2 regions of the Brevundimonas sp. LM2 genome follow, and region 2 is predicted to be linked to the other one. Evidence: predicted binding sites of a transcription regulator. Region 2 holds the regulator's gene; the other holds the start of a gene.
The links. The regulator LexA, encoded in region 2, represses DNA repair genes until DNA is damaged. The targets are predictions, from matches to a motif close to ATGTTCNCNANNTGTTCT.
Positions count from the first base shown of each region.

Region 1: dnaE (DNA polymerase III subunit alpha) is a predicted target of LexA. The motif match lies at 4,458-4,475, and genes of this name have one in related genera.

Region 1 covers NZ_CP019508.1:2,276,012-2,283,477, reverse strand. The annotation lists gene BZG35_RS11275 (hypothetical protein) at 1-30, opposite strand, end outside; gene BZG35_RS11270 (uracil-DNA glycosylase) at 159-806, opposite strand; gene folK (2-amino-4-hydroxy-6-hydroxymethyldihydropteridine diphosphokinase) at 921-1,490, shown strand; gene rpoZ (DNA-directed RNA polymerase subunit omega) at 1,577-1,936, shown strand; gene BZG35_RS11255 (bifunctional (p)ppGpp synthetase/guanosine-3',5'-bis(diphosphate) 3'-pyrophosphohydrolase) at 2,056-4,218, shown strand; gene BZG35_RS18225 (hypothetical protein) at 4,240-4,356, opposite strand; gene dnaE (DNA polymerase III subunit alpha) at 4,635-7,466, shown strand, end outside.
Region 2 covers NZ_CP019508.1:2,118,065-2,125,530, forward strand. The annotation lists gene trpE (anthranilate synthase component I) at 1-216, shown strand, start outside; gene BZG35_RS10420 (peptidoglycan-binding protein) at 213-404, opposite strand; gene BZG35_RS10425 (aminodeoxychorismate/anthranilate synthase component II) at 509-1,099, shown strand; gene trpD (anthranilate phosphoribosyltransferase) at 1,104-2,138, shown strand; gene trpC (indole-3-glycerol phosphate synthase TrpC) at 2,135-2,923, shown strand; gene BZG35_RS10440 (DJ-1/PfpI family protein) at 2,926-3,540, opposite strand; gene lexA (transcriptional repressor LexA) at 3,721-4,413, shown strand; gene BZG35_RS10450 (ComEC/Rec2 family competence protein) at 4,627-6,798, opposite strand; gene gltX (glutamate--tRNA ligase) at 6,797-7,466, shown strand, end outside.

The DNA.
Region 1 (7,466 bases), 160 kb from region 2:
GGCGGTGAAAAGCGAAGAACGGGTACGCATGAGCTGCCCCTCCCAAGGCGGCATTTCAACGCCGGCGGCACGGGGCTGTTCCGGCTTCAGGAGGGTACACCCGACGGGCTCTGATTCCTGTGTCTGGCGCACCACACTCGCCTTTTGGGCGAGGTGAATCAGGCCTTAGCGATGATCGCCCGGGCCCGCTCGAAGACGGCCTGGAACATCTCAGGCGTCAGCCGCCCCGTGTTCGTGTTCAGCCGCGAGCAGTGATAGCTGTTGAGCAGGACATAGCCGCCGACCTCGGCCTCCACGCCGTGGCCCGAGGCCATGGCCGAACCGGGCAGACCCAAGGCCTTCAGCACGCTGCGGCGCGAGACGTCGCCCAGGGTGACGATGACCTTCAGCCGGGGGAGGGCGGCGAGCCGGGCCTGCAGGAACGGGCGGCAGGTCGCCTCCTCGACCGGCAGGGGCTTGTTCAGCGGCGGGGCGCAGCGGACGGCGTTGGTGATCATGCAGTCCACCAGGGTCAGACCGTCGTCGGGCCGCGCGTCATAGGTGCCGGTGGCGAAGCCGGTCTTCAGCAGGGTCTGGTACAGGATCACGCCGGCGCCATCGCCGGTGAAGGGTCGCCCGGTCCGGTTCGCCCCCGTCCGACCGGGGGCCAGGCCGGCCACCAGGAGCCGCGCGTCGGGGTCGCCGAACGAGGGGGCCGGGCCGTTCCACCAGTCGGGGTTCTGACGCCGGTTCTCGGCGCGATAGGCGACCAGGCGCGGGCACAGCGGACAGTCGCGCGGCGGTTCGGGATCCGGTCGATCTGTCATGCCGGGAGCCCATTCGCGCGGATCGACGAGGCCTCTTCGCCCCCGATCACCGCCGTGTCATACTCGATCAGGTTCGATGGCCGGCGAAGGCGGCCGTCGTTCGGACAGGACGTCATGGGAATCACTCCGGAAACATCGACCTCGGACACCCAGGCGGGCCTCGTCAACATTGACGGCCCTCAGGGTCTGGACGAGGCCGTCTTCGTCGCGCTGGGGTGCAATGACAAGGGGGTCTGGGCCGACTGCCGCGAGGCGCTCGAGGCGGTCCTGGCACGATTCCGGTCGGAGGGGATCGATGTGGTCGCCCGGTCGTCCTGGTGGGCGTCCCAGGCCTGGCCCAACCCGAACGATCCGCCCTTCCTGAACGGCGTGGTTCTGGTCCGCACCGCCCACGACCCCCATGCCTTGATGGCGGCCCTGGGCCGGATCGAGGAGGCGTTCGGGCGCCGCCGCACGGCGCTCAATGCCCCCCGGACCTTGGACCTGGACCTGATCGCCTATGGGCGGGAACAGGGGGACTGCGGCGGCCTGATTCTGCCGCACCCGCGCGCGGCGGAGCGGCGCTTCGTCATGGGGCCGCTGGCGGAGATCGCGCCGGATTGGGTGCATCCTGTCGCCGGCCAGACGGCCACAGCCCTGCTGAGCGCGGCACAGGTGGGTCGGGATGCGCGCCCATTGGCCTGAAAACCCTATTCCGGCCCCTCTGGCGTTGCACAAACGGCTCTCCATCTGTATGCAACGCGGTTCTCCCCGCCGCCCGAGGATTCTGAATGGCTCGCGTCACTGTCGAAGATTGCATCCAGAAGGTGCCGAACCGGTTCGGTCTGGTCCTGCTGGCCGGAAACCGCGCCCGCGCGATCGCCAACGGCGCGGCCCTGACCCTGGATCGCGACAACGACAAGAACCCCGTCGTCGCCCTGCGCGAGATCGCCGACGAGACGGTGGTCCCCGCCGAGCTGCTGGAAACGGTCATCGTCGCCCTGCAGCGCGTCGACGAGCGCACCGAAGCCGAAGACGAGGCGGAGATCGTCGGTCTGCTGGCCGAGCCGCAACACATGAACATGGCCGAGGCCGAACTGATCCGCGCGCTGCAGAGCGACCGGGACGGCGGTCAGGAGGAGCGGTACTGACGGCTCAACCCGCCAACGGTATCACCATCCTCCCGGCGCGGTCCGGTCCGACCCCGCCGCCGACCCCCATTGCCAATGACGTCGTATCGCCGCCCGCATCCGTGCCGGCGGCGAAACGCATTCCGGTCTTGCGCCAGTTCGAGCTGATCGAGGCGGTCAAGGCCTATGATCCCACCGCCGACGAGGCCCTGCTGAACCGGGCCTATGTCTATGCGATGAAGATGCACGGCTCGCAGCTGCGGGCCTCGGGCGACCCCTATTTCGCCCATCCGATCCAGGTGGCGGGCATCCTGACCGACTACCGGCTGGACACGGCCACCATCGTCACCGCCCTGCTGCACGACGTGGTCGAGGACACCTCGGCCACGCGCGACGACATCGCCCGCATGTTCGGCGAGGAGGTCGCCGTCTTGGTCGAGGGCGTGACCAAGCTGTCGCGCCTTGAGCTGCAGGCCGAGCACACCCGCCAGGCCGAGAACCTGCGCAAATTCATCCTGGCCATCAGCCGCGACGTGCGGGTCCTGTTGGTCAAGCTGGCCGACCGTCTGCACAACATGCGGACGCTGAAATACGTCAAGCCCGAGAAGCGCGAGCGGATCAGCCGCGAGACGCTGGAGGTCTATGCGCCGCTGGGCCGGTCGATCGGCATCCATTCGATCGCGTCGGAGCTGGAAGAGCTGGCGTTCGAGCATCTGAACCCCACGGCCCGCACCGCCATCGAGCGGCGGCTGGAGGCGCTGAAGCTCGAGCACGGCCACGCCACAGAGGGTGTCGCCGCCGAGATCCAGCAGGTGCTGAGCGAGGCCGGGATCAAGGCCCGAGTCTATGGCCGGCAGAAGACGCCCTATTCGATCTGGAGGAAGCTGCAGCGCAAGTCGGTGGGCTTTTCCTCCCTGTCCGACATCTACGGCTTCCGCGTGCTGCTGGAGGTCGAGGACGACTGCTACCGCGCGCTGGGCGTCATCCACCGGTCGTGGCCGATGGTGCCCGAGCGGTTCAAGGATTTCATCTCCACGCCCAAGTCGAACAACTATCGCTCGCTGCACACCACGGTGGTCGGCCCCGGCGGCCTGCGCATCGAGATGCAGATCCGCACCGAGGCCATGGACCGGGTGGCCGAGGACGGCGTCGCCGCCCACTGGGCCTACAAGAACCAGTCCTATGGCTTCGACCAGGAGGCGATGGAGAAGGACGGCGGCCGCGACCCCCTGCAGAACCTGCGCCACCTCGTCCAGGTGATCGAGCACGGGGAGGGGGGCGAGGACTGGGTCGAGCACGCCAAGCTGGAGATGTACCTGGATCAGGTCTTCGTCTTCACGCCCAAGGGCCGGCTGATCACCCTGCCGCGCGGCGGCATGGCGCTGGACTTCGCCTATTCGGTCCACACCGAGGTCGGGGACACGGCCGTGGGCGTCAAGATCAATGGCGAGCTGAAGCCGATGCGCACCGCGCTGCAGAACGGCGACGTGGTCGAGATCATCCGCGGCAAGAAGCGCGAGGCCCCGGCCGACTGGCGCAGCCTGACCGTCACCGGCCGGGCCCGTTCGGCCATCCGCCGCCACATCCGCTCCTCCGAACGCGAGGAGTTCTACAAACTGGGCAAGACGACGCTGGAGCAGGCCCTGATCCGGGTCGGCAAGGCCCTGGCCGACGTGTCGCTGAAGTCCGTGGTCGAGACCCTGGCCACCGGCACCCAGGAAGACCTGTTCGACGCCATCGGCCGCGGTCGCCTGCCGGCCAACAAGGTCGTGGAGATGCTGTTCCCGGCCCTGAAGGGCACGCTGAACCTGGGCCAGGAACGCAAGAAGATCGCCGACGACAAGGCCCGTCTGTTCGTGCGCGGCGGCGGCCTGACCCCCGGCGTCAGCATCCATTTCGGGGCCTGCTGCACCCCCGTGCCCGGCGACCGCATCGTCGGCATCCTGGAGCCGGAAAAGGGCCTGACCGTCCACGTCATCGACTGCCAGCGCCTGGCCGATTTCGCCGACGACGATAGCGTCTGGCAGGATCTGCAGTGGACGCCCCAGGCCGAACAGGGAGCGGTGGGCATGGCGCGGCTGCGGGCCACGATGAAGAACGCCCCCGGCGTCCTGGGTCAGGTCGCCACCGTCATCGGCGAGGCCGGCGGCAATATCCTGAACCTGCGGATGGCGCACCGCCAGTCCGACTTCTTCGACCTGGACCTGGACGTCGAGGTGGCCGACGCCAAACACGCCACCAGCATCATGGCGGCGCTCCGAGCCAACCCGTCGGTCGACACGGTGGAGCGGTCGCGGGGGTAGTTCACCCCCGCGCGCGACGCCCTATTTCTTGCCGGGCGGCTGGGTGAAGGGCGAGGTCCCCACCGACACGGCCGGCTTGGGCTTCTCGGCCTTGGGTTTGCGGGTTTCCTTGTTCGACTTCACTTGACCCTTGGCCATGGCCGATACTCCAGACAGGCGCCGCCGGAAGGGCGATGCGCAGGGGTCGATCCTAGACATTTGCACAGCCGCCGTCGCCTCACATTCACAGGCTGTTGACGAGAACAAAAAGCCAACATAGAACAATGCCGGAACACGCAATCTGGGGATAAGCCGATGACACGGGTGGTTCGAGAGGGTCTGTCGCTTGCATCGTGCAGCGGCATTGTCTGGATGGTGTGGCAGGTCGCCCTGTTGGCGAGATGAGTCGCCTCCGGCCTGACATCGAGGTTCAGGCCATCACCGACGCCCCCGTCCAGACCGGTTTCGTCCACCTGAGGGTCCGCTCGGCCTATTCGCTGCTGGAAGGCGCGATCAAGGCGGGCAAGGTCGGCAAACTGGCGGCGGACGCGGGCATGCCGGCGGTCGGGGTGGCGGACCGGGTCAATCTGTTCGGGGCGCTGGAGTTCTCGGAAGCGGCCAAGGCCGTGGGCGTTCAACCCCTGATCGCCTGTGCCTTGCCGGTGACCGGGATCGGCGGCAGGCGGTCCGAGCGCTGGGCCAAGGTGCCGACCGTGGTGCTGATCTGTCAGGACGAGGCCGGCTGGCGCAACCTGTGCGCCCTGTCGTCGTCGGCCTATCTGGACGCCGGCGACGAGGAGCCGAACGTGGCCTGGAGCCAGGTGGTGGCGCGGTCCGAGGGGCTGATCCTGCTGTCCGGCGGTCCGGACGGCCCGGTTGACCCCCTGTTCGCCCACAACAACCCTATCGAGGGGGCCAGGGCCCTGGCGGCCATGGCGGAGGCCTTCGGCGACCGCTTCTATGTCGAGCTGCAGCGCCACGGCCTGCCGGACGAGGCGGCGGCCGAGCGGGGCCTGGTCGACTGGGCCTACGCCCACGACGCGCCGCTGGTAGCCACCAACGACGTCCACTACGCCCGGCGCGAGCAGGCCCGGTCGCACGACGCCCTGCTGTGCATCGCCGACGGGGCCTTCACCGGCCAGGAAGACCGCCGCCGCATCACCGACCAGCATTTCTTCCGCAGCGCCGCCGAGATGCGGACCCTGTTCGTGGACCTGCCCGAGGCCTGCGACAGCACGATCGAGATCGCCCGCCGCTGCGCCTTCCTGGTCAAGACCCACCCGCCGATTCTGCCCCGGTTCGACACCGGCGACGGCCGCACCGAGCCCGACGAGCTCATGCACCAGGCCCGCGAGGGTCTGAAGGCGCGGCTGAGGCTGGTGACGCCCTCGGCGCCGGAGTCCGAATACTGGACCCGGCTGGAGTGGGAGGTCGGGATCATCACCCAGATGGGCTTCCCCGGCTATTTCCTGATCGTGGCCGACTTCATCAAATGGGCCAAGTCGCACGGCATTCCCGTGGGACCGGGCCGGGGGTCGGGGGCGGGGTCTCTGGTGGCCTGGGCCCTGACCATCACCGATCTGGATCCCCTGCGGTTCGGCCTGCTGTTCGAGCGGTTCCTGAACCCCGAACGGGTCTCCATGCCCGACTTCGACATCGACTTCTGCCAGGAGCGGCGGGAGGAGGTGATCACCTATGTTCAGGAGCGCTACGGCAAGGACCGGGTGGCCCAGATCATCACCTTCGGTACCCTGCAGGCGCGGGCCGTGCTGCGCGACGTCGGCCGGGTGCTGCAGATGCCGCTGGGCCAGGTCGATCGTCTGGCCAAGATGATCCCCAACAACCCGGCCGCCCCGACCACCCTGGCCCAGGCGATCGAGATCGAGCCGCGCCTGCGCGAGGCGCGCGACACCGATCGGGCGGTGGCGACCCTGCTGGCGACGGCGCTGGAGCTGGAGGGGCTGTACCGTAACGCCTCGACCCACGCCGCCGGCATCGTCATCGGCGACCGGCCCCTGGTCGAGCTGACGCCGCTGTACCAGGACCCGCGCTCGGACATCCCCGCCACCCAGTTCAACATGAAATGGGTCGAGCCCGCCGGCCTGGTGAAGTTCGACTTCCTGGGGCTGAAGACCCTGACCGTGCTGGACCGGGCCCACGGCTATCTGTCGCGGCGCGGGGCGGCCCAGGACTTCAACCTGCTGCCGCTGGACGACACCCGGACCTATGAGCTGATGGCCTCGGGCCAGACGGTCGGGGTGTTCCAGCTGGAATCCCAGGGCATGCGCGACACCCTGCGCAAGATGCGCTGCGGCTCCATCGAGGAGATCACCGCCCTGATCTCCCTGTACCGGCCCGGGCCGATGGAGATGATCGACACCTATATCGACCGGAAATTCGGCCGGGCCGAGGTCGATTACCTGCACCCGACCCTGAAGGAGACGCTGTCAGAGACCTACGGCGTCATCATCTACCAGGAACAGGTGATGAAGATCGCCCAGGTCCTGGCCGGCTACAGCCTGGGCGAGGCCGACCTGCTGCGCCGGGCCATGGGCAAGAAGAAGAAGGAGGAGATGGATTTCCAGAAGGCGCGCTTCATCAAGGGCGCGTCCGAGAAGTCCGTGCCGGAGGCGCAGTCCGACTCCATCTTCGAACTGGTGGCCAAGTTCGCCGGCTACGGCTTCAACAAGTCCCACGCCGCCGCCTATGCGCTGATTTCGTACCAAACCGGCTGGCTGAAGGCCAACCACCCGGTCGAGTTCTTCGCCGCCTCGATGAGCCTGGATCTGTCGAACACCGACAAGCTGGCGGTCTTCTACCAGGACGCGCGCAAGTTCGGCGTGCCGGTGCGCGCGCCCGATGTGAACGCCTCCTCGGCCGATTTCGACGTCGCCTGGCGCGAAGGGGAGGGGGCCGTGCTGTACGCCCTGGGGGCGATCCGCAATGTGGGCCTGGAGGCCATGAAACACGTGGTCGAGGTGCGCGAGACCGGCGGGCGGTTCGCCGACATCTTCGACTTCCTCGAGCGGGTCGATCCGCGCGCCGTGAACAAGCGGGCGCTGGAGGGACTGGCCAAGGCCGGGGCCTTCGATTCCATCCACCCGAACCGGCGTCAGCTGTTCGAACAGGCCGACACCCTGATGGCCTATTGCCAGAGCGTGGCGGCCGACCGGTCCTCGTCCCAGGTCAGTCTGTTCGGGGCCGATCAGGCGGGGGCGGCCCGGCCCCGGCTCAAGAGCGTCGAACCCTGGGTCGGGCCCGAGCGGCTG
Region 2 (7,466 bases):
GCGGGCGGAGAGGCCGACATCTGCATCGTCCTGCGCACCGCCCTGTTCGCCGACGGTCAGGTCTTCGTCCAGGCCGGGGCCGGCGTGGTGGCCGACAGCGAACCGGCCGCCGAATATGCCGAGACCGAGGCCAAGGCCCGCGCCCCGATGCGCGCCGCCGAGGACGCCTGGCGTTTCGAACTTGGGGCCCCGGTCAACGACCCGGGCGGGATCTAGACCGGCTGACTGACCGCTGGGGGCCGGTCGTCGATCGCCACCCCGGGCCCCAGGATCATCACCCCCGCCAGCAGCACCGCCGACGTCGCCGCCAGCGCCGCCGCACCCAGGGTGGCCATCGGGTTCGACCGGCGGACATCCTCGACGAGCAGCCGTCGCGCCTCTTCGATCTGCGCTTGCGGGGTCATGGACGAGTGCTCCGTTTCGGGACTCGTTTCCGACCGCAGCGGTTAAAGATCCGTGTGCGCACGCGTCGCTTGGCGCGGGCCGAACCAGTCTCTAGAAGCGGCGGATGATCCTCGTCGTCGATAACTACGACAGCTTTACCTACAACCTCGTCCACTACCTCGCGGAGCTGGGCGCGCAGACGCACGTCATTCGCAACGACGACCTGACCGTCGAGGAGGCCTGGGCCCTGAAGCCCGAGGCGGTGCTGCTGTCGCCCGGCCCCTGCGCCCCGGACCAGGCCGGCATCTGCCTGCCCCTGATCACCACGGCCCCCGACGACATGCCGATCCTGGGCGTCTGCCTGGGTCATCAGGCCATCGGCCAGGCCTTCGGCGGGGACGTGGTGCGGGCCAAGGCGCTGATGCACGGCAAGACCTCGCCCATCACCCACGACGACCGGGGCCTGTTCGCCGGCCTGCCGACCCCCTTCACAGCCACCCGCTATCACAGCCTCGCCGTGGCCCGCGCCACCCTGCCCAACAGTCTGGACGTCACGGCCTGGACCGAGGACGGCGAGATCATGGGCGTCCAGCACCACGCCCGGCCGATACACGGGGTCCAGTTTCACCCCGAGTCGATCGCCACCGAACACGGCCATGCCCTGCTGGCCAATTTCCTCGATCTGGCGGGCGTCAAACGCCTGGCCATGGTCTGAGGCCATGTCCGAAGGGTTCAAGCCGCTGCTCGCCCGGCTGGTCGACGGCCAGACGCTGAGCGAAACCGAGGCCGGCGACTTCTTCGCCGCCTGCTTGCGGGGCGAGCCGACCCCCGCCCAGGTCGCCGCCGCCGTCACCGCCCTGCGCATCCGGGGCGAGACGGTCGACGAGATCACCGCCTTCGCCCGCGCCATGCGCGCCGCCGCCACCCCCTTCGATCAGCCGTATGAGGTCATCGACACCTGCGGCACAGGGGGCGACGGCCAGCACACCTGGAATATCTCCACCGCCGCCGCCCTGGTCCTGGCCGGGGCGGGCCTGAAGGTCGCCAAACACGGCAACCGCGCGCTCAGCTCTCGCTCCGGCTCGTCCGACGTGCTGTCCGTCCTCGGCGTCGACCTGACCGCAGGGCCGGAGCGCCAGAAGCGGGCGCTGGACGAAGCAGGGATCTGTTTCCTGTTCGCCCCCCACTATCACGGGGCCATGCGCCACGTCGGGCCGATCCGCGCCGAGATCGGCTTCCGTACCGTGTTCAACCTGCTCGGGCCGCTGTCCAACCCGGCCCTGGCGCGGCGTCAGGTCATGGGCGTCTATGATCCGCGGCTGCTCGAGCCGCTCGCCCAGGTGCTGGGCAATCTGGGGGCCGCCCGGGCCTGGACGGTCCACGGCGAAGGCCTGGACGAACTGACCACGACCGGCCCGACCGCGGTCGCGGAATGGAAGGACGGTGCCGTCCACCGCTTCACCGTCACCCCCGAGGACGCCGGCCTGCCCCGCGCCGACCTCGCGGCCCTGCGCGGCGGCGACGCCGAGACCAATGCCGCCGCCCTGACCGCCCTGCTGGACGGGGCCGCCGGACCCTATCGCGACGTCGTCCTGCTGAACGCCGCCGCCGCCCTGATCGTCGCCGACCACGCCGCCGACCTGAAAGAGGGCGTGGCCCTGGCCGCCCGCGCCATCGATGACGGGTCCGCCCGCACCGCTCTGACGACCCTGGCCGCCGTCACCTCGGCCCCCGAACCGGTCGAGGCCACATGACCGACATCCTGGAACAGATCGCCGCCTACAAGCGGGTCGAGGTCGCCGAGCGCAAGGCCGCCCGCCCCTTGGCCGAGGTCGAATCTCTGGCTTTGGTCGCCGGCATGCCGCGCGGCTTCCTGGCGGCCCTGCGCCGCCGCTCGCACGACGGCCGTCCGGCCCTGATCGCCGAGATCAAGAAGGCCAGCCCGTCCAAGGGCCTGATCCGCGCCGACTTCGATCCACCGGCCCTGGCCCGCGCCTATGAGGTGGGCGGCGCGACCTGCCTGTCCGTCCTGACCGACGAGCCCAGCTTCCAGGGCCACGACGCCTATCTGGGCGCCGCGCGCGCCGCGACCGCCCTGCCCTGTCTGCGAAAGGACTTCCTGGTCGATCCCTGGCAGGTGGCCGAAAGCCGCGCCCTGTGCGCCGACGCCATCCTGATCATCCTGTCGATGGTCGACGACGCCCTCGCCGCCGACCTGCTGGCCGAGGCGCGTCGATTCGGCATGGACGCCCTGATCGAGACTCACGACGAGGCCGAGATGGCCCGCGCCGTGGCCTTGGGCGGCGACCTGATCGGCATCAACAACCGGTCGCTGCGCACCTTCGAAGTCGATCTGGGGGCCACCGCCCGCTACGCCGCCATGGCTCCCTCCGGTGCCCTGCTGGTCGCCGAGAGCGGCATCTTCACGGCCGCCGACGTGGCCGAGGTCGCGGCGGCGGGTGCACGCGCGATCCTTGTTGGAGAATCTCTCATGCGTCAGAGCGATGTGGAAGAAGCGACGCGCACTCTGCTGGCCTGAGATCAGGCGGCCAGCGACTGCTCCATGAACGGCGCGATGACGCCCAGCGCCCGGTCGACATAGGCCGCCTTCTCTCCCACCGGGGCGACATAGTGGATCGCCTCTTCGGCGTCCTGCAGCGAGGCCAGCCGCGCGATGGTCCAGGCCGCCAGATATTGCGACGCCAGGCACCCCCCCGCGGTGGCGACATTGCCATGCGCTACGAACGGCGCGTCGAGCACCTCGACCCCGGCCTCGATCACCCAGGGCTTGGTGGTCAAGTCGGTGCAGGCCGGCAGCCGGCCGATCAGCCCCAATTTCGCCAACAGCAGCGTGCCCGAACATTGGGCCCCGATCAGCTGGCGCGCTGGATCGAGCGTGATTCGCGCCAGCATCGCCGGGTCGGCTGCGACCTCGCGCGTACGAATGCCGCTGCCGATCAGGACCGCGTCCGCCTCGGCCGCATATTCGAGCGGCTCCTGCCGCTGGATCGTGACCCCGTTCATCGAGGTCACCTCCAGCGTCGGAGCGGCGATGCGCGTCTCCCAGCCCTTGGCGCGCATCCGGTTCAGGATGCCGGCGGCGATGAAGGAATCCAGCTCGTTGAAGCCGTCGAAGGTGAGGATGGCGATGCGCACGGTGCGCTCCATAAGGGCGCGGTCTCCCGGCACGGGGACGCTCGCGACCCGTGGATGAGAGGCCAAGCGGGGCCGCAATGCACGTGAAAAACCGCCGGCCACCGTTAAGTTGACATTAGGCAAGAACACTTACAGAACATCGACAACGGTTCACGACTTGTTCTGAGGGCGATCCCCACCATGCTGACCAAAAAACAGCACGAACTCCTGATGTTCATCCATGAACGGATCAAGGAGACCGGCGTCTCCCCCTCGTTCGACGAGATGAAGGAGGCGCTGGACCTGGCGTCCAAGTCGGGTATCCATCGGCTGATCACGGCGCTGGAGGAACGCGGCTTCATCCGCCGTCTCGCCCACCGCGCTCGGGCGCTCGAGGTCGTCAAACTCCCGGAACAGGCCACGACTGGACCGGTCCGGGGCCGTGCCCCCTTCCGCCCCGACGTCATCGAGGGCGGCGGACGACCCCGCCCGGTCGAGCCCGCCAACGACACTCGCGAACTGGTGCTGGTCGGCAAGATCGCCGCCGGCGTGCCCATCGCGGCCATCCAGCAGGACCACGGCCGCTATTCGGTGCCCGAGGCCATGCTGGGCGCGGGCGAGCACTACATGCTCGAGATCGAGGGTGATTCGATGATCGAGGCCGGCATCCTCAACGGCGACCTGGTGGTCATCAAACGCGTCGACACCGCCTCCTCCGGCGAGATCGTCGTTGCCTTGGTCGAGGGCGAGGAAGCCACCCTCAAACGGCTGCGCCGCAAGGGCAACTCCATCGCCCTGGAGCCCGCCAACCGCGCCTATGAGACCCGCATCTTCGGCCCCGACCAGGTCGAGGTCCAGGGCAAGCTGGTCGGCCTGATCCGCCAGTATCACTGACGGCACGCCCGGCTCCGCTGATCCCGGCGGAGGAGCAAAGAGCCCGCTTTTCCTCCCCGCCTATCCCGGCGAAAGCCGGGACCCAGTCCTTTGGGCGCTCCACGTCGGAGGTTGGTTGCGAAGGCGGTCCAGGCCGTGCCCCGCGCCAGCACTGGATCCTGGCTTTCGCCGGGATGAGTGGAGGCTGAAATTCCCGCGCTCCAAAAGGCGTGTCTATGGCACGTCAGCTGCGTCCGGATCGCCAACGCGGCTCCACGGCCGGTCGCCCCTCGCCTCCGCCGACCAGACCGCCCGCCAGCCTTGCGGCGTCTGCCACAGCTCAACCGCCCCGCCCCGCGCATAATCAACGCCGTCCAGCACTAGGGTGTCGGCGCACTCCTCCGGCAGGACCGTCACCGTCGCCCGCACGCTGACCAGGGGAGCCGAGGCGCACAGGTCCGCCAGCGCCTCTAGGCCCGGCGCGGTCTGGCCCCACCACAGGGCGATGGGCGCATCCGTCCCGGTCCCCGGCGCGCAGGCATAACGCTCGCAGACCCAGCCGTCCTCGCCGCGATTCGTCGCCGTCAGACCGCGCCGCCGTGACCACAGGTCGGTGGCGAAGGTCCGCACGCCGGGCCGCACGATGACCGCTCGTTTGTCCTCGCTATAGGCCGCATTCGTCCCGCCATCGCCGATCCAGACCGTCGGCGTCGGCGCGCGCGGCCACAGCAGCACGGCGCACACGAACGGCAACCCAAGCCAACGCAGCCGCCCCTCCCACAGGGCCACGAACAGCACGCCCAGGAAGGAGATCGGCAGCACATCGTCCGGCGCGCTGGCGATGGTCCGCACCGCGCCGGGCAGGCCGGCGGTCCAGTGCCCCACCGCCAGCATGGCCTCCACGCCCTGCCCCGCCACCCACAGGAAGGGCGCGCCCAGCCCCTCCGGCCCCAGCAGGACGCCCAGCGCCAGGGCCGGCATCAGGACGAAGTCGGCGATCGGGGCGGTGGCCAGGTTGGCGATCAGGCCGAACACGGCGGTCCGGTTGAAATGCTGTATCGCGAACGGCCCGGTCGCGGCCCCGGCCACGGCACTGGCCGTCACCGCCACGACCAGCCAGTGCCGCGCCGACTGCGCCATGGCGATGGGCCAGGGCACAGACAGTTCGCGCGTCCGGGGCGGCCAGGCCTCGGCCAGGGCGACCAGGGCGGCCGTGGCCGCGAACGACATCTGAAAGCCCGGCGTCACGACGGCCTCCGGTTGCAGCATCAGCACCACCATGGCCGCCACCGCCAGCCCGTGCATGCTGATGGCCGGCCGATCCAGCAGGATGCCGGCAAAGGCGATCGACGCCGTGACCGCCGCCCGCTCGGCCGGGGCCGGCGACCCCGACAGCACCAGATAACTCCACACCGCGATCAGACCCGCGACCGCCGCCACCTTCTTGCCGGACACCCGCAGCGCCAGAAAAGGCCAGGCGGCGACCCCGAACCGGACCAGGAAGAAGGCGAACCCGCCGACGATCGCCATGTGCAGGCCCGAGATCGACAGGATGTGCGCCAGTCCGGAATCGCGCATGGCGTCCAGGTCCTCGCGCTGGATCCAGGTCTCGTGCCCCGTCGTCATGGCCGCCGCGATCCCGCCCGTCCGCGCCCCCAGCCGGTCGACGATCCGCTGGGCCAGGCCGAATCGGGCGGCGTTGACCCGCATCGCCATCCGCAACTGCCACGGCGGCAGGGGCAGGACGGCCGGGCGCGTCTCCCCAAGGGCGACGGCCGTTCCCCCCATCCGCTCGAACCAGGCCCCCCGGCCGAAATCATAGGCACCCGGGCTGGCCGGCGGCGGCGGCGGATTGAGGATGGCGAACAGGCGGATCGCGGTCCCTGGCGCCGGTGGCGCGCCCTGCACGGTCGCGCGCACCCGGATCGGCGTCGCCTCCGGGGCCAGCCCCCGGATCCGGACCGGGGCCACGACGACCCTATGCCCCCGGTCGCCCGGGCTGTCGACATCGACCACCCAGCCCTCGATCACGGTCGGCGCGGTGAGGACCGGGGCGATCGGAGCGGCCACCCGGTCGCTGCGCAGCTTGGCCCCCGCCAGGCCGCACGCCATGCAAGCCAGCAGCATCAGCGGCAGACTGAACCGCCGTCCCAGCCCCCGCCGCTTCGCACCCAGCCAGAGCGCCAGCATCAAGGCAGCCGTCAGCATCAGGGGCCACAGCGGCGGCTCGCTCTTCAGAGCGAAATAGAGCCCCGCCCCGCCGCCGAACGCCACCGGGGCCAGCAGCCGCCAGCGCAGCGCCTGCGCCCGCACCTCGTCGACGACCCAGGTGACGACCCTTTCGCGCGGGCTGGGCTTTGCGGCATCCGGCGGTATAAGGGCCGCCCGTCCGGACACGCCCCTCATGACCTCCTCTTCCGACCCCCACGTCGTCACCCGCTTCGCCCCCTCGCCCACCGGTTCCCTGCACATAGGCGGTGCAAGAACGGCGCTTTTCAACTGGCTTTACGCCAAGGGCCGCGGCGGCAAATTCCTGGTCCGGGTCGAGGACACCGATCGCGAGCGCTCGACCGACGACGCCGTCAAGGCGATCTTCGACGGCCTCAGCTGGCTGGAACTGTTCGCCGACGAGGAGCCGGTGTTCCAGCACGCCCGCGCCGATCGCCACCGCGAGGTGGTCGATCAGTTGCTGGAGCGCGGCGCGGCCTATCGCGATTTCACCTCGGCCGAGGAGACGGGCCGGCTGCGTGACGCCGCCAAGGCCGAGCGCCGGACCTTCGAGTCCCCCTGGCGCGACCGCGAACCGACCGTCGACGACCTGTCGCTACCGCACGTCGTGCGCTTTCGCCGCCCCCTTCCCGGCCGTGTGGGCGTGGCCGACGCGGTGCAGGGCGAGGTCAGTTGGGGCAATGATGATCTGGATGACCTGGTCCTGCTCCGCTCCGACGGGGCCCCGACCTACAACCTGGCCGTCGTCGTCGACGACCACGACATGGGCGTCACCCATGTCATCCGCGGCGACGACCATCTGAACAACGCCGCGCGTCAGTCCCTCATCTACGACGCGCTGAACT